DNA from 3 places in the Colwellia sp. BRX10-9 genome. Region 3 is predicted to be linked to each of the others. Evidence: predicted binding sites of a transcription regulator. Region 3 holds the regulator's gene; each other region holds the start of a gene.
The links. The regulator LexA, encoded in region 3, represses DNA repair genes until DNA is damaged. The targets are predictions, from matches to a motif close to TACTGTATNNNNATACAGTA.
Positions count from the first base shown of each region.

Region 1: the regulator LexA is predicted to act here: its motif matches at 2,317-2,336, upstream of dinB (DNA polymerase IV).
Region 2: the regulator LexA is predicted to act here: its motif matches at 5,009-5,028, upstream of H4J69_RS05335 (YebG family protein).

Region 1 covers NZ_JACGVV010000030.1:17,044-23,453, reverse strand. Annotated here, with positions in the region: gene H4J69_RS15390 (dipeptidyl-peptidase 3 family protein) at 1-461, shown strand, start outside; gene H4J69_RS15385 (peroxiredoxin) at 593-1,087, shown strand; gene dinB (DNA polymerase IV) at 1,155-2,216, opposite strand; gene H4J69_RS15375 (HupE/UreJ family protein) at 2,454-3,584, shown strand; gene metH (methionine synthase) at 3,706-6,410, opposite strand, start outside.
Region 2 covers NZ_JACGVV010000006.1:29,549-35,958, forward strand. Annotated here, with positions in the region: gene thrA (bifunctional aspartate kinase/homoserine dehydrogenase I) at 1-1,026, opposite strand, end outside; gene H4J69_RS05315 (sensor domain-containing diguanylate cyclase) at 1,350-2,297, opposite strand; gene H4J69_RS05320 (chemotaxis protein) at 2,298-2,906, opposite strand; gene H4J69_RS05325 (response regulator) at 2,903-3,268, opposite strand; gene H4J69_RS05330 (M48 family metallopeptidase) at 3,795-4,508, opposite strand; gene H4J69_RS05335 (YebG family protein) at 4,564-4,929, opposite strand; gene dbpA (ATP-dependent RNA helicase DbpA) at 5,106-6,410, opposite strand, start outside.
Region 3 covers NZ_JACGVV010000007.1:20,894-27,303, forward strand. Annotated here, with positions in the region: gene H4J69_RS06075 (ATP-binding protein) at 1-2,161, opposite strand, end outside; gene H4J69_RS06080 (DUF6942 family protein) at 2,282-2,812, opposite strand; gene H4J69_RS06085 (alpha/beta fold hydrolase) at 3,188-4,006, shown strand; gene lexA (transcriptional repressor LexA) at 4,083-4,718, shown strand; gene coxB (cytochrome c oxidase subunit II) at 5,284-6,410, shown strand, end outside.

The sequences.
Region 1 (6,410 bases), on a different contig from region 3:
AAGAGCATGCTTCGGCACTAGAAGAAGGTAAAGCCGATATCCTTGGGCTTTATATGATCCGCCAGTTACTCATTAAAGGCGCCATTGAAGAAGGTACATTGCAAGATTATTACACAACCTTCTTAGCGGGAATTTTCCGTTCAGTGCGCTTTGGCGCAACATCTGCTCACGGTAAAGCCAACATGGTACGGTTTAATTACTTTGCTGAGCAAGGGGCGTTTACCCGTAACTCGCAAGGGTTATACTCTGTCAACATTGATAAGATGACTGCCGCTATTGATTCGTTGTCTGAGCTTATTTTAACCTTACAAGGTAATGGTGATTATGAAGGTGTGGCTGCACTTGTTGCAAAAAGCGGTGTCATTAAAGCCGATTTAGCAGAAGACTTAGCGCGTATTGAAGCGGCTAATATTCCTGTTGATATTACCTTTAAGCAAGGTAAAAAAGTGTTAGGTTTATAACACTTTTAAATGAAGTGTCAAAAAGCCTATCAATACGATAGGCTTTTTTGTTAATAAAAAGCTCGAAATAATTTCGCCGTAATCAAGGTCTCCTAAAGTAGTTAGTCATATAAATAAAAGTAGGTTGTTTCATGAAAGCATTTTTATCAATTATTATAATATTCGTTAGCATATTGTCGTTCAACGTTAACGCCAATGACAATAAAGCCAACCAAGCCCCAGACTGGACACTAAAAACCCAAGCCGGTAAAAGCATTTCATTAGCAGACTATCAGGGCAAGCCGGTGATTTTGCATTTTTGGGCAACATGGTGTCCCTATTGTAAAAAATTGCAGCCTAAATTAGTCGAGCTAACTGAAAAGTATAAAAATACCGGCATTGAGATTGTTGCTATTAGTTTTAGTGAAGATGAAGGAGCAAAACCACAAGACTCGATTACTCAACGAGGTTATCAATTTATTACCGGTGTTGAAGGTGAAAAAGTTGCTAAGTTATATGGCGTAAAAGGTACACCAACGACATTTTTTATCAATAGAAGTGGACAAGTTGTTTTCAAATCTACTAGCTCAAATATTAACGATCCAAAATTAGAATTGGCGGTTAAAGAAATCATTAAACCCGCATAAGCACAGTAATAGGCACAGTAATAAAAACTAAAATACCGGTACTGACATCATATCAAGTCAGTACCGGTTATAAACTAAAACAAAGCTGCTGTGTTTCTTTGTTATTATGCTCAGCAAAACCTAGCGTTAATCCTATTAAACGTATTCCCCTAGATTGACTACGCAACAGTGCTTTTAACAGTAATTGTTTAAAGGTGTTTTCATCACAGTGGCTGCTTTGCTGCTCAACTGTTGTTTGGGTAAAGTCATTAAACTTAAGTTTAATCCCTTGCTTACTAATAACCATATGTTGATGTTTTTCTAATCTCACTAAAAGCTTCTCATATAAAAGCTCAACGGCACTTTCACACTCTTTTTCACAAGACAAGTCTTGAGAAAAAGTGGTTTCTATCGCTAATGATTTTCTAACTCTGTCGGTTTCTAATTGGCGATGATCAATACCAAAACTTCGTTGATACAATGCAGGGGCAAACTTGCCGACAATAGGTGTTAATACGGCGACAGAACTTGCTCGTATATCTGCACATGACGAGAAGCCGTAACCCAATAATTTTTGTGCTGTTTTTGGGCCAATACCCGGAATTTTTTTCAGTGGTAATTTTTCAACGAAACCACTCACGTCTGCGGGCGTAACAACACATTGACCATTAGGTTTATTTTCATCACTGGCAATTTTAGCAATAAATTTATTAGGAGCAACACCTGCCGAGGCGGTTAGATTGAGTTCATTAAAAATATCACGACGTATTTGCTCCGCAATAAGCGTCGCACTGCCGTTAAACTCTTTGTTATGGGTAACATCAAGAAAGGCTTCATCAAGCGACAATGGTTCAATCAACTGAGTGTAACGTTGAAATATCGCCCTTATTTGTGCAGAAACTTCTTGGTAAACAGCCATTCTGCCTGAAACAATAACTAGCTCAGGGCAAAGTTGCATCGCCTTAATTGCTGGCATTGCCGAGCGAACACCAAATTTTCTTGCTTGGTAATTACACGTACACAAGACGCTTCGGGGCCCTGTACCGCCGACCGCAAGTGGCACATTACGTAAAGACTCATTGTCACGCATTTCAACAGCGGCATAGAAACAGTCCATATCTATATGTATTATTTTTCGGCTTTGAGTCATGTTTTAGTCATGTCTTAATTATAGTAATCATGTTTATCAAAAGTCCCTTATTTCGTTGTGAAAAAATAAAGCATATTTTCGCTATGGGCAACTCAACCTAGACTGTATACAAACACAGTATAAACTTTTAAGTTAATAGTTCAATACTGAAATAATAATTTGACCACTGTTAATTTCATGCTAAATACGTTAATTTGTCGCTTTATTTTTTATCAATGACTAGCTGATATTACTTTTATGATTACGCGCCTTTTACAAACAACTTTTGCCCTATTACTACTTTTATCACCTGCACTAGTGAATGCTCACACCAATGAAGCTAACCAAGCAGAGCTAAAATTACTTGTAGACAATAACTACCAACTTAGTATCGATATTGATGTTTTGCATGTTATTAAAAGTCATCAAAAATCATCAGTAGATGAGGCAGATTTAATTAATCATCTAAAAAACCTCTCTTTAATTGAAATAAAGCAATTACTCTCAAAAATATTGCAAATAATAAATCAACAAAGCGCTTTTATTATTGATGAAGAAAGTGTGCTTGTTGCCCCTTTTTCAGGGCTAACGGTATTTGAATTAAAAGCAAGACTTCGCGCTGACTCACCGACTAAAACCATTAAGCTATTGTCGCAGGGTCAATTGCCACAAAAAAGTAACAACGCAGCCTTGATATTTTCGCCCATCTTAGGGGATGTCTTATTAACAGTCAGCCGTTCAGAGAAATCTTTAGTGCTATCCGGCCAGAACAGCCATCACTTTTCTATTGATGATATCAAGGGTGGTGTACGTAAACTTTCAACAGCCGAAATTAAGCTGCTTAATATTGTTGAGTATATCTATCAGGGCTTTGTACATATTCTGCCGCAAGGGCTTGATCATATTCTATTTGTGCTCGCGCTATTTTTATTAGCCACTAAGACATCGACACTGCTCTGGCAGGTAAGTGCCTTTACTCTTGCCCATACCATTACGCTAGCTTTGGGTATCTTTGGTATTATCAACCTACCTAGCAGCATTGTAGAGCCGCTTATTGCCTTATCAATTGCTTACGTGGCTATTGAGAATATTTTTTATCACAAACTAACAAAGTGGCGCTTACCCATTATCTTTGCTTTTGGTTTACTGCACGGTTTAGGGTTTGCAGCAGTACTTGTTGAACTGGGCTTACCCAAGAGTGAGTATGTCAGTAGCTTAATTTCATTTAATATTGGCGTTGAGTTGGGGCAAATAACGGTCGTTGCCTTAGCTTTATTAGCGACGCGCTGGTTTGCTAAAAAACCTCAATATAGACAATACGTGGTGATACCGTTAAGTGCGCTTATCGCCGTTATCGCTATTTATTGGTTTATCGAAAGAACCTTTTAATACACAACACAGGTCATCTCGTCGTTTAACATTGAGTAGTCAAATGAACAACGGCCTTAAACCTACTTTACAGAGATTTAAGGCCGTTGCCGTATAAACTAAATGATAATGGCTCTATTAATTACTCAGGTTCATAATCCAAGTTAGCTGACAGCCAACGCTCTGCTTGTGGCAATGTCATCCCTTTGCGAGTCGCATAATTAATCACTTGGTCTTTAGCGACTTTAGCGACCGCAAAGTATTTTGATTCTGGGTGAGCAAAGTACCAACCACTAACCGCGGCGCCAGGCCACATGGCAAAACTTGAGGTGAGCTCCATGCCGATGTTTTCTTCAACATTGAGTAGTTCCCACAACAAACCTTTTTCGGTATGTTCTGGACAGGCAGGATAACCCGGCGCAGGTCTAATACCTTGATATTTTTCACGAATTAAATCGTCATTAGCAAGCGACTCTTGTGGGGCATATCCCCAGTATTCTTTGCGAATTTTTTCATGGAGATATTCAGCACTCGCTTCTGCTAATCGGTCGGCAACAGCTTTAACTAAAATACTATTGTAGTCATCATGTTGAGCGGCGAACTCCTTCACTAGCTCGTCGCAACCATAACCTGCAGATACCGCGAAAGCACCAACATAATCTTTAATACCCGACGTTTTATCCGCGATATAATCAGCCAAACAACGGTTAAACTGCCCTGCTGGTTTTTTACTTTGTTGACGCAATTGATGCAATTTCATCAATTGCTTATCTCGGTTTTCATCTGCAAATAATATTAAATCATCTTTTTGACGATGAGCTGGAAACAGACCAAAAACCGCTTTTGCGGTTAACTTTTTACTGTTAATAATATCGTCTAATAAAGCATTAGCATCATTAAATAGATTAGTTGCTTCTTCGCCGACCACTTCGTGTCGTAAAATAAGCGGATATTTGCCTGATAACTGCCAAGTCATGAAAAATGGCGTCCAATCGATGTAGTTTCGAATGACATTTAAATCAAGATCATCAAGTACCGTAACACCAAGTTTATTGGGTATTTTAGGGGTATAGTTTTCAAAACTTATCGGCGCAGCATTGGCGCGTGCATCTTCTAATGATATTAAGCTTGAACGTGGTCCTTTTTTATAATGACGCTCTCGCACCCGCGCATATTCATCATCTTGACGCGCTAAAAATGCCGCACGTTTCTCACTATCATCTGAAAGTAAGGTACTAACGACTGAAACTGAACGTGACGCATTAGGCACATATATAACCGGATGTTGATATTGTTGCTCTATTTTAACGGCAGTATGAGCTTTTGATGTTGTCGCGCCACCAATAAGTAACGGCAAGTCAAAATTAAGACGTTTCATTTCTTTAGCAACATGCACCATTTCATCAAGTGACGGTGTTATCAAACCTGACAATCCAATCACATCGACCTTTTCGGCTTTCGCCACGCGTAAGATGTCATCACAAGAAACCATGACACCTAAATCAATAATTTCGTAGTTGTTACACTGTAAGACAACACCGACTATATTTTTACCAATATCGTGGACATCACCCTTTACTGTTGCCAGTAAGATTTTGCCGTTTGATTTTATTTCAGTTTTTTCAGCTTCAATGAATGGATTTAAATGAGCAACAGCTTGTTTCATCACTCGGGCTGATTTTACCACTTGTGGCAGAAACATTTCGCCAGCACCAAATAAATCACCAACGGTATTCATACCATCCATTAATGGTCCTTCAATAACATCAAGAGGTCGTTCAGCCACTAGCCTTGCTGCTTCAGTATCTTCGACAATAAATTCATTAATGCCTTTAACCAAAGAGTATTCTAAACGCTCTTTAATCGGTAGCTCACGCCAGGTTAAATCAGCCTTATTGTTTTTGCTCCCCGCTTGCCCACGATAAGACTCAGCCACATCAAGTAAGCGTTCTGTTGCATCGTCATCGCTATTTTGTATAACATCTTCAACAGCAAGGCGGAGATCGTCAGGAATATCTGAATAAATAGCTAACTGACCTGCATTTACAATGCCCATGTCCATACCATTTTTTATTGCGTGGTATAAAAACACCGCATGAATCGCTTCACGTACTGGGTTATTACCACGAAATGAAAATGATACGTTAGAAACACCGCCCGAAATCATCGCATGAGGCAGGTTTTCTTTTATATCGGCAACCGCTTCAATAAAATCTACCGCATAGTTATTATGCTCTTCGATACCGGTTGCTACCGCAAAAATATTGGGATCAAAGATAATGTCTTCTGCAGGAAAGCCTATTTCATTGACTAAAATTTCATAAGCACGTTTACATATTTCATACTTACGTACCCGTGTGTCTGCTTGACCTTGTTCGTCGAAGGCCATAACAATAACAGCCGCACCATAACGGCGTAATAGTTCAGCTTGTTTACGGAAGTTTTCTTCGCCCTCTTTCAAGCTGATTGAGTTAACAACCCCCTTGCCCTGAATACATTTCAAGCCTTCTTCTAAAATATCCCATTTAGAAGAATCAAGCATAATAGGCACTTTCGCGATATCTGGCTCACCAGCAATTAAATTCAAATAACGGATCATCGCCGCTTTTGAATCAAGCATGCCTTCATCCATATTTATATCTATAATTTGCGCGCCATTGGCAACTTGTTGCAGGGCAACAGCGACGGCTTGTTCGTAATTTTCTTCGGTAATTAAGCGCTTAAATACAGCAGAGCCAGTAACATTAGTTCGTTCGCCAACGTTAACAAATAATGAACTTTCCTCTATGGTTAACGCTTCAAGCCCGGACAAACGACAAGCAATTTTCCTGGCGCTAATTTCCCTAG
Region 2 (6,410 bases), on a different contig from region 3:
TTTTTCTTGACTCATAGTGGCAAATACACGACTGGCCATGCCAACCATGCCTTTCATACCCGGTCCTGATACATTGACCATGGTTAAATCATCAAGATTAGATATCGCTTTAACTTTTTTGGTTTGATCATCCTCGTTAGATATTAAGGTTCCTGGCGCAGCAGGATTACCGGTGTTTTTAATCAAACAAGGAATATGAAATTGAGCAATGGGGCCAATCGTTTTTGGGTGTAGCACGCTAGCACCAAAATATGAAAGCTCCATCGCTTCTTGATACGATAAGTAATCAAGTAATTTTGCTTCCTTTATTAGACGAGGATCTGCGTTAAACACACCATCAACATCCGTCCATATTTCACAACACTCAGCTTGAGCACAAACCGCGAGAACAGCGGCAGAGTAATCAGAACCATTGCGGCCAAGCGTCGTTACTTGCCCTTGTTTGTTAACACCGATGAAACCCGGCATTAAGGCAACTTTATTGAGATTGTTGTAATGGTTTTCGAAGTTTTCTTTTGATAAGACTAAATCAGCGACTGCATTAAGAGACGCATCGTTGGTGATTAAAAATTTTTCTGGTTCAATAACAGACGTTTTAATACTTTGTGCGTTCAACACAGATTCGAGCAAGGCAACACTTAAACGCTCACCTATGCTGATAATTATAGCGCGGATATGATCCGGGCAATAAGACAACATAGTCGCACCCTGTAGATAACGTGAAAGCTTATGCTCCCAGTTTATAAGGACTTGCTCTGCATGTAATGGGCTGAATTTTGGTAAACTGGCACCAAGATCATCAATAATGGTTATAATAGCTTTTCTGAAGTGTTCTAAATCATTCTGTAATTTTATTTCATCACTAATATTCTCTGCCATAGCCACTAAATGGTTGGTTACGCCTTGTGGGGCGGAAACAACGACGGCAACGGCAGAATCGTTACTTTTGTCAGCTATAATTTTGGCAACTTGCACAAAACGTTCTGCTGACCCTAGAGATGAACCGCCAAACTTTAATACACGCATTTTACTTCCTTTTTATTGTAAATTCTTTGCGAGCCAAAGAACTTGCAATGATTAAAACCTTAAAACAAAAAAAAGCCCGGAACCTAAGGGGTCACGGGCTTTTATTTATGTGTTTTTTACACGTCAGCCGATGACAACCATCCCATTGAGGGTGGTAGTGATAATAATAATGGTAATACGACGGACAAATGTTTTCATGGTTATAAAATGCCTGAGCAGTGTTTTACTGTCAATAGTTATTTATGAATAAAAAGTTATATTTTATTCATAAATAAGCAGTAAGAGGGTTTTATTTGGATAATAAAGCGAATATATTCAGTTTTTTAGGCTGGAATAGTCTCTTTTGCAGCGCAAACTATGTTTCTTCCAGAAGCCTTAGCGTCATATAAGGCAAGGTCTGTGCGGGATATTAAGTCTTCATAACGGGTGTCTGCTTCGGTGATGACTGCAACACCAACACTGGCGGTAACATTTATTTCGACTTCTTGAAAGTTAATGATATTTTTGCTGATCGCAACACGGATCCGCTCAGCAACATCTAAAGCGCCAACAAGATCGGTATTAGGCAGAATAATTGCAAACTCTTCACCGCCATAGCGACCGAATAAGTCACCTAAGCGCAGTAGTTCACTGATCACTTTAGCGGTTTCTATTAGTACTATGTCGCCACCTAAATGTCCGTAAGTATCATTAAGTAATTTGAAATGATCTAAATCGAACATAATAAGCGCTAAACCATGCTGATAACGACGTGCGCGCGAAAATTCTTTTTCGAGACACTCTTCCCAATGCTTGCGGTTAAAGACTTGTGTTAAGCCATCGATACGATTGGCCTGTGCAAGCTCTTCAAGTGTTTTGTTTAGCTTACTTTGGTAATGGCATACATCGGTAACATCTTCGATAAGAATACAAACGTGTTCGTTAGCCTCTTTATTTTCAAGCGGCAAAAAGGTACAGTTTTGAGCCATAAAGTGACTGTCTGTCGTCATAGGGCGGGTATGAGGCAATTCAAAAAGGTGATGTCTTTGTTCCCATGAGCAAAAAGACTGGGTTTTTAGTTGAAAGACACTTTCAATTTTTCTTTTGAACCACTTTTCTGGCAGCTCGGGAAAGACAATAAAAATATCTTGTCCGATAACATTTTCAGGCTTTTTGTTAGCATGAATTTGTAAATACCGATTCCAAAATACGATATTGTATTGACTATCTATGATGAGAATACCGGTATTTAATTTGTTGGCAATATCAGGACAAATATCATCAGCAAGCATTTAGAACTCTTCCAAAATTCTGTCAATAACTGTTTTTATATTAATAATTGCTGACTCAGGAATAAACAAAACCATATCGCAATTAAATGAATAGTCAGTAACTTGATAAGTTATTTTAACTTTTAAAGCTAAGTCCCAATTAAATGATTGTTGGGCAAGATGATCGGATATTGCACTTTGTGAACCCGCTAATAAACGCGGCGCACTGTAAGACATTTGATTATCTATTTGTTTAGCAAAAACATTTAAGAAGGTGGTGGTTAAAATAGAGCTTAAGTCGATAATTTGTTCTTCAACAGATAATTCATCAGGCTCATAGCCCAGTAAATCTGCAAGTCGATCAGAATCTTTTGGCTTGTACATAAGCAGTGCTTCACCGCGAATGCCTTCGTAACCAAAGAAGCCTTGACTTACTACCGCAGCAGAATTTTCATCACTGTTTAACGAGTTAAGCAGGCTTAGCGTACTGACTTGTTCAATACTAGGTACTTTTAAATAAACAAAGGTATTTAAGTATCGGGCAAGTTGGTCACTTGCTTGACCCATAGCAACATTAATTATTTCTTGTAAACAATCTTGCTGATCTTCATTTAAGTTGAGGTTGCTCATAAAAAACCATGATTTCTTAGGTTAGTGTTAAGGACTTCTAATTCAACTGGTTTACGTAAAAAAGCTTTGGCACCGAGTTCAAGTACTTTACTTTGCATTTCTGGTTGTATATCGGCTGATATAACAAAAATTGCCGGTGTAATGTTTTCATCTTTTAGGGTTTGGAGTACACCTAAGCCATCTAGAACAGGCATGGTGAGGTCTAGAAATAGAATGTCAAATACTTGACTGCGTAAAAGTTCAACAGCTTCTTGACCATTTTTTGCTAATTGTGCATTAGCTGATAGTTGCTCTGGTAAGCTACGTAAAACTTGTTTACGGGCCATATTAGAGTCATCACAAACAAGAACTGAAAAGCTCATGTAATGGGTAATCCTTTATTTTTTTTATTTTATGGCGTTAATCTACCTTAAATAAGCGGTACTGTTAATTAATAAAGTACAAAATGCTGATTTTTTATGCTTTTAATGACGATCTCTCTAATAATTGCACAATATAACAACAAGCTAATAATAATACGGTCAAAAATTAGTGATAATTTTGCCGTGATACTTTTATTTTTTTACCTAATTAGAAGGTGATTATTAGGTTAATTAACACGATAGACATTATTGTCGAAAGGGTATAAATCGCAATAGCTTTCCAGCTGTATGTTTTGAATTTCATCATTTATCTCTTCATCTATTGATTATAACAATGGCTAATAAATTGTCATATCCTGTGAATTTAAATTAGTATTCAAATACTAAGCGATATTCGTGCCACAATATAATGTAAGTTGAAGAAATTGTTGATAATTTTATTAGTCTAATACTGAATTGATTTTATCTTCTTTATAAAAAGATTTATTTGTTCGCTCATTTATCCCCTACGAGGATATTATGACCATTAAAGAGTCGGCCATTGTAATTGGTTTTGGTGGGATTTTAACCACGTTTTAGCTGAAGCGTAGTTAGGGTAGTTAAGCGCAACTAATTGCCAAAACTTAGTTGAATGATTCATGTGCCTAAGATGACAAAGCTCGTGAACTATTACATAATCGATAATCCATTTAGGCGTCATGGCTAATAAAGAACTGAAACTCAGTTCACTTCTACTATTACAGCTGCCCCATCTAGACTTATATAATCTGACTTTAAACGATTTGGGTAAAACACCAATTTTTTCCGCATAATGAGATAAGTTTTCATCAATATAAGCATAAGTTTGCTGCTTTAACCAAGCTTCAAGTTGTTGCTTTACATATTTATCTTGGTTCTTTATATCATCAGCTACTTTGATTTTTAATTTACTAGCGAGAGTCGCTATGATGATATCTTGATGAAGCGTTATTTCTGGAAATAGACCATAATGAATATCAAGTGTTTTAAGTTCGCCATTAATAAGCAATTGGCTATCTTTTTGATAATGATTATTTTGAGTGGCAGGTTGTGCGTTTTGCTCGGCAATTTTTCTGTGCAGCCAAAGGCTTTTTGATTTAACAATGTTCGCTATATCATCTTCAGAAACATATTTTGGCGCACGGATTATAATTTTTCCGTGCTTAACTTGTAAGCCAACCGTTTTTCTTTTAACGCTACGAATGAGCTGATATGACAACATAATTCAATATTATCTAGTGTTAAGTAAAGATAAATTCAAACCAGTACAGCGCACTTTATTTACTTGTGCTCGCTTTAGCCTTACGTGGCGCTTTTACTTTTGCTGTTGCTTCAATTTCTGGCGACGAGTCAGTGCTATTTACTGTTTCAACTGGTGCTGTAACGTTCTTTTTAGCAGCAGTCTCTGGCTTAGCTTTCTTAGCTTGCAAAGCAACAAGCACATCTTCACGATTCTTAGCTAGATAAATACAGAGTTCTTCACGCACTTTTTCATCAATATTAAAGCTGCTGGCTTCAAACATCTCGGCTAAGCTGTCAGCCATATCAAGCATTTTGTCATACTCGTCTGCTGCTTTTTTATCCATGAATGTTTCTACCTCCACACCTTGTCTAATGACGACAAATCGACTTTCAACTGCCATTTTTTTTCCCTTATAGGATCAATATTACGCTTGATGGTTTTATCATATACGATTTAAAACCGCTTATACAATCAAAATTAACTGTACAAAACAACAGTATCATACGAGGTTTTCATTAAAATACAATCATTTTATAAAACCTCGTTATTGATAAATACTGTTTTAACCGATAGTAACTATAGTAATCTTACTCTAAATTTACGACCTTTTAACTTGCCATCACTAAGTTTTTTAAAGGCTTGTTTGGCAAACTTTCGACTTACAGCTACATAAGCCCAGTTATCTGATAATTGAATTTTTCCCACTTCGCTAGCTGAAATAGTTTTATCGCCAGTTAGAGCGCCAAGGATATCGCCCGCACGTACTTTTTGCTTTTTACCGCCATCTATTTGTATTGTTGCCATTTTCGGAGAATACACCGAGGCGTTTAATACACTAGCGTCTGGCAGTAATTCGCCTTCGATAGTTCGGTCAAGGTAATCTTCTAATAAACCTATTTTGTAGCTTTCTTTTTCACTGAAAAAAGAACAAGCAATACCTGTGCTACCCGCTCGGCCTGTGCGGCCAATACGGTGTACATGAATTTCGCTATCACGAGCGATATGATAATTAAATACTGCATCTAGCGCATCAATGTCTAAACCACGCGCGGCAACATCGGTGGCGACTAAAATTGAAATACTTTTATTGGCAAAGCGAACTAATACTTCGGTACGATCTCTTTGCTCTAAATCGCCATGTAAATCTTGAACATTAAAACCGTAATTACGTAGTTCATTGACAACAATTTGTACGTCTTTTTTGGTGTTACAAAAAACGATGCTTGATTCAGGTTGATGCTTTAATAACAATAAACGGATACCGTCGATACGCTCGCTGTCATTCTCTACCTTATAAAAATGCTGTGATATGGTGCTTTCTTCGTGATTCCCCTCAACGGTTACCTTGGTCGGTGATTGCATTATTTTTTTAGCAATATCGGCAATTTCTGCCGGGTAAGTTGCACTAAATAATAAGGTTTGTCGTTGTTGAGGAATTTGGCTAATAATAAAGTCAACGGAGGCTTGGAAGCCCATTTCTAGCATACGGTCGGCTTCATCGAGCACTAGCATATTCACATCGTCTAATTTCAATGTGCCTTTACCTAAATGATCTTCAATTCTTCCTGGCGTGCCAACAATGATATGAGCGCCATGCTCTAAAGAACCGACTTGCGGGCCAAAAGGCATACCGCCACAAAGGGTCAATATTTTTATGTTATGGATGGCACGGGCCAATTTACGAATTTCTTTCGCTACTTGGTCGGCTAATTCACGTGTTGGACAAAGGATCAGTGTTTGAATACGAAAACGTTTTACGTCTAGTTTTTCTAAAACACCTAGGCCAAAGGCAGCGGTTTTACCAGAGCCTGTTTTACCTTGGGCAATAACGTCACCACCGGCAATAATAGTTGGCAAGCTTTGGGCTTGAATGTCGGTCAT
Region 3 (6,410 bases):
TATTTTGTTCTAACAGCAATGATGATACTTCGCTTTGAGATACACTCATTGGCACTTGAGTTTCTATTTCGACAGCGGTAGCTAAAGGGATTGATAGAGAAAACTTACTGCCTTTATTGTATTCACTGACTAAATTGATACGCCAGTTATGCGCTTTTACCAATTCATTAACTAAAGATAAACCAATACCCACACCAAAAACAGCATGATTTTTTTCATCATCAGCTCTTTGAAAGCGTTCAAAGATTTTACTTTGTGATGCTTGATTAATACCTATGCCGGTATCTGTAATCTCTAAAATAACATTATCTTGATCAACATAAGCACTGACCTTGATACTACCGCCAGCAGGTGTATATTTAATCGCATTAGCAAGTAAGTTGAAGATGATTTTCTCAAAACCTTGAGCGTCACATTCTAGCCAAAGGTCATCAGATATTTCAGCATCAAAACTTAAATCATTTTGTTTAGCTAAGCGTGAAAATGAATCAATTGGCATAGCCATTAACTGACTTAATCGATAAGTAGACAATGAAAGCTTAGGGTTGTCAGTAAGGCGAGAGAGTTCTAATAGTTGTTCAACCATACGAACTAAACGCAAACCATTACGCTTAGCGGTAGTAAGTTCCAACCCTTCTTCTTTACTGTGAGCTTTGAGTAGATATTGGTCTAAAATGCCATTAATAATTGTCAATGGCGTCCTAAACTCATGGGAAATGTTCGCAATAAACTTATCTTTTAAATCTAACATCTGCTTTTCAGCTAACTTTCGTGAAGTTAAATTAATAAAGGTAATAACAATAAGGGGTTGTTCTTCGCGATCTGCCCACTGCAATTCAACCTGAACTGGGAATTCAGTACCATCGGCACGTCGAGCAGCACACTCTACTGAAATACCGATATCTTTACGTTGTAAGGCGTATACATTACTTTTGAAGCCAAAAAAGTAATGCATAGTGTCTTCTGCAGAAAAAAGTGCGCTGACATTCGTGCCTTTCAATTCATGTTCTAAACTTTGGAACAATTGAACTGCGGCAGGGTTTGACGATAATATTTCGCCGCCCGTTGATGTCGTCAAAATAGCATTATTAGATGCTCGGACAATGGCTTTGTCTTCACTATTAAGAATTGAGCTGAGTAATTTATGGTTGGTCTGTATTAACTCTTTTTGTTCTTGTTGCTGAGTGAAAGCGTTTTCCTTGAATTCGAGCGTGTTTTTTCTTTTATTGTAAGCAATAAGAATGACTAAAATAAAAGCAATAACGCCCCAAATACCAATAACAAAAGACTGCCAGAAAGAATTTGTAATGTAGTGTGCCCCAACTTCTAAACCAACGATATGAATGCTAAAAATAATACTCACCAGCAATAAAATGTAAAATTCGGGAAAGGTATCTTTTGAAATAGGTTTGGTCGGTCTTTGAATGTTTAATGATGCACTTGCGGCAAAAATAAGACCACAGTATGGGATTAACGCTATTAAGCTGTTCGTATAATTGTCTTTATAAAGGGCTTGCTCTTGAAGAAGAAAATAACTATTAGTGTTATCAACTAACAAAGCTAATGAGGCAATGGCTAATGGCCAATAAATAGCGCGCCAAAATTTTTCATGACAAAAAATAACACAGCTGATTAGTCTAATAAAAATGAGGCCAGAAATAGTGATATGAAATAATAATGACGGTAATAACCTGTGATCTAACGCTTTTGAAAACTCTTCTGGCAGCAGTACGAAATAACAAAAACAGGTGACTGTAAAAAATAGTGCTGGCACTCGACCCGCAATGTATTTATTGAGTGGCGTTTCGCTGAGATGCGGGTTGGTTTCTATGGCCAGTAAGATAAAAAAGTAACTGAACAAAGAGAAAAAATCTTGCAGGATCGGGGGGGTGTTTATGTAGTTACCTGCGAAGATAACACCCGAAATAAGATCAATGATAATAGCGAGAGAGAAAAACTGCCAGAACAATTTTAATGAACGTGATCTGGTCTGTAAATAGCTATGAACAACAAAGAATACTGCGGTAGCCTGTAATAATATAGTAGGAAGTGATAGCAAAAAAGCAGAGGAAATATCAAGCGTGCTGGTGATCGTTGCATAGGGTAATAAGGTTAAAATTATTGTAATAAATAAAAGTGTTTTTTTATTAAAATATAGCAATGATGTGATCCAATATTAAAGTGACGTTTAGTATGTTGCCTAATCATGAGGCTTATTATTTTCTCCTTTAATAAATATAGTATACATTAATTTAACACTATATAAATGAATGAAAAGCTTTCACTGGCTATTTATATCGTTGAGTAAAAAGGCTAATTTTTCAATATTAGCATTCGACAATTGCCGATAATCAAAATAGGGACACACAATTAAATTTTTAGCTTTATCAATAGCAAATTGCTCATCTAGCCAAGTGAAATTAGCGTTTAGTTGATTTGTCGCTAACAAATTTTTGGCGTAGGTTTTTCCACAAATAATATGCAGAGTTTGCTTAGTGGTTGATAACTGAGGCGGAGAAAATAATAAAGCCGTTTGAGAGCCTTGCTGCAGCAAAAATCGCTCTCGATATTTTTGCCAAGTTGGCGCAAGTGTTGAGTAAGCGAATTTTTCTTTATCGAGTGCGTAAAGCAGCTTCGCATAAACATTGAAAACTTTCCGCCAACCATTGCCACAAGCTTGATTAACCATCTCTATTTCGCCCAAGGTTAGCGGCGATAGACAAGATAATTGCTGATATTCAAGCATACTCGGTTTATTGCCAATATAAACGGCGACGCTAAAGTTTGAGCAACCTAAACCAATAACATTCAATGGTACTTAACTCATTTTACGTGGGGGGTATGTTGAATTGTAAATTTATAATCGAGACAAGTAAAACGTCCTTAAAATTTTTTTGCTTGAATGTATGTAGTTACTGGTAAAGTTAGATCGATTGAAGATTATCAATGTCTAACAGATAACTAATATAAAATGTTAATATCGTATAGCTTTCTATGGCTATTTAAAGGTCCACGCGAGAAGTTTATCGAAAAAAATGACATTACAAGGGTAATGGTTTCAAATTTTGTTGGAGAAAACTGTTTTATATTTTATATTTGTGGCAGCTAAAAATATATTGCTTAGCTGCTGTTTAACATGACTACAGTATCAATAATGAATTCTAAAAAAAAATGATGGAGCGCAGCTATGAATGAAAAAATTGCAGCACTTAAGTCAGACCTAGCGCTACTTAAAGAACAATTTAGTAAAAAAATTACTGATGCAGAAACTCGTTTAAAAAATATGATTGAACAAGAAAGCTTAGATACTTCGGTTGAACGTGGCTATAAAATTCAAGCTTCTTTTGAAGAGCCAGCAGATTCTTTAGCTAATGGTGAATGTGTAATTTTACTGCATGGGCTTGCACGTTCGGCTAACTCCATGAAAGCTATTGAAAAACGATTGTTAGCAGAAGGATATTTTGTGATAAATATCAACTACCCTTCTAGAGATTATTCGATAGAAGAGTTGGCTGAAAAAGTGATTTCTAAAGCGCTATTAATTTGTGAAAATCGCCAAGTTAACTTTGTTACCCATTCAATGGGCGGTATATTAGTTCGCCAATATTTAAGTATGCATAAAATACCTAATTTACATAAAGTCGTGATGCTAGGTCCACCAAACAAAGGCAGTGAAGTTGTTGATAAACTAAAAAATACACCTGGTTTTAGTTTCATCAATGGTGATGCGGGTATGCAATTAGGTACCGGCGAATTCAGTGTCCCTAGTAACCTTGGCAATGCTAATTTTGATTTGGGTGTTATTGCCGGTAATCAAAGTATTAATTGGATATTATCAACACTTATTCCTGATAAAGATGATGGTAAAGTTTCGGTTGCTAGTACCAAACTTGATGGTATGAATGATCACATTGAAATGGAAACGACCCATCCATTTATGATGAAAAACGAAAAAGTTATCGAACAAGTTATCCATTATTTAAAATCAGGGAGTTTTCAAAAATAATTCGACTAGAAAACTTGCCTTTACTAACGACCTGTATATACTCACAGTAACAACTGTGTAAATTTACAGGCTCCCTATGCTAAATGAAATCAGCGAATTACGCCCTCTAACGAACCGACAACAACAAGTTTTTGATCTGATCAAAGACAAAATAAGCGATACGGGCATGCCACCAACGCGTGCTGAAATAGCCAAGTTTTTTGGCTTTAAATCAGCAAATGCAGCAGAGGAACATTTAAAAGCTTTGGCTAAAAAAGGCTATATAGAAATGTTGCCAGGTACTTCTCGCGGCATTCGTTTGACTGAGAAGTTAATGGAAGAAGCCGGTTTACCTTTAATCGGCAGAGTGGCTGCAGGTGAACCTATTTTAGCTGCAGAGCATGTTGAAGATCATTACAAAGTTGATGGTAATTTGTTCCACCCAGCTGCTGATTACTTATTGAGAGTTAATGGCGAAAGCATGAAAAATATCGGCATACTTGATGGTGACTTGTTAGCGGTTCATCAAACGACCGATGTACAGAATGGCCAAGTAATTGTTGCTCGTGTCGAAGAAAATGTTACGGTTAAACGTTATAAACGAGAAGGTAACATCGTTTACTTACATGCTGAAAATGATGACTTCTCTCCTATAAAAGTCGATTTGTCTGATCAAGAGTTTAATATTGAAGGGTTGGCTGTTGGCGTTATTCGCTCGGCAGACTGGATGTAGTTAAGTTAACCTATCCAATAAACTTGGTGGTAACTAAGCCAATTTATCTAACAAATATAGTATTAAATATGTAAAACTGCTCCGCAAACTTTAGTGTATAAAATAGGCTAAAGTTTGCTTTTCTAACCTTTCGTATTCTTTTCATGCAAACCTTTCTCTTTACTAAGAATAATTTTCATTCTAAAGCCCATTCAAACAACTTTATCTTTCTCTGATTAAAAAACAACCAAGATCAATTTTTACAATACGCGTATTTATACTCAGCTGTTTATTTTTAATACTACGGCTACAGCCCTTTGTTATTAGGCCTTTGCCTGTATTAGAGTTGATACTCTATTGTTTTTATTGGTTTTTATTTTAAAATAGCTCGATTTTTAAATTGACCCAGATCAACTTTTAAGTAATTCTAGTTTGGAATGTGTACAAATATAAATATAAGGCGATGTTGTCGACGCTAACTGGTTGATAACAAAATCGCTAAGAAAATAATAAAAATCCGTACTAAAGGATGTGTTTTGTCCTAGGTATCAAGTTTTAAACTTTTATAGGGTGAAGGAGATGTCGTGTGAAAAGACGTAACCTAGGTTGGCTGTTGTTGGGGAGTGTTCTTTCCAGTTCAGCTTGGGCAGATATGCAATTAAATCTGACCAAGGGTGTAACAGAAGTAAGTAGAGATGTTTACGATCTACATATGCTCGCAATGTATATATGTGTAGCAATTGGTGTGGTCGTTTTTGGTGCTATGTTTTGGTCAATGGTTTTCCATCGAAAATCCAAAGGGGCTAAATCAGCAGATTTTCATGAAAGTACAAAAGTAGAAATCCTCTGGACAGCAATTCCCATTGTCATTCTTATCGCTATGGCTGTACCAGCAACAAAAACACTGATTGAAATGGAAAATAACGACGATTCTGACGTTACCATTCAAGTTACCGCCTCTCAGTGGAAATGGCATTACAAATATTTTGATCAAGATATTGAGTTCTACTCCGTTTTATCGACGCCAAGATCACAGTATGAAACACAAGAAGGTAAACACCTTAATGTTGATGCTGGCGATAAAGTCAAAGGTGAAAATTACCTACTCGAAGTTGATAAACACCTTGTCATTCCAGTTAATAAAAAAGTACGATTTTTAATCACTTCTGACGACGTTATTCATGCTTGGTGGGTACCTGCTTTTGCTGTAAAGCAAGATGCTAACCCAGGATTTATTAATGAAGCATGGACAAAAGTTGACAAGCCTGGGATATACCGAGGTCAGTGTGCTGAACTTTGTGGCAAAGACCATGGTTTTATGCCAATTGTTGTCGAAGTAAAGTCTGAAGCAGACTATGCAAAATGGCTTGATGAACAACACCAACTCAACGCTCAAGCCGCTGCTGCTGAGAAAGCATCTCTTAACGCTTCCGCATCAATGGATGAATTGATGACCTTGGGTGAAACTACCTATATTGCCCACTGTGCTGCCTGTCATCAAGTTTCTGGTGCTGGTCTACCTCCTGCATTTCCTGCACTTAAAGGAAGTCCAGTTGCTACGGGTAGTATTGCCGAGCATATTGATATTGTACTCAATGGTAAAGCGGGTACAGGTATGCAAGCTTATGGTAAGCAGTTAAGTATGAAGCAAATTGCTGCAGTTGTGACCTACGAGCGTAATGCTTGGGGTAACAATACCGGTGATGCCGTACA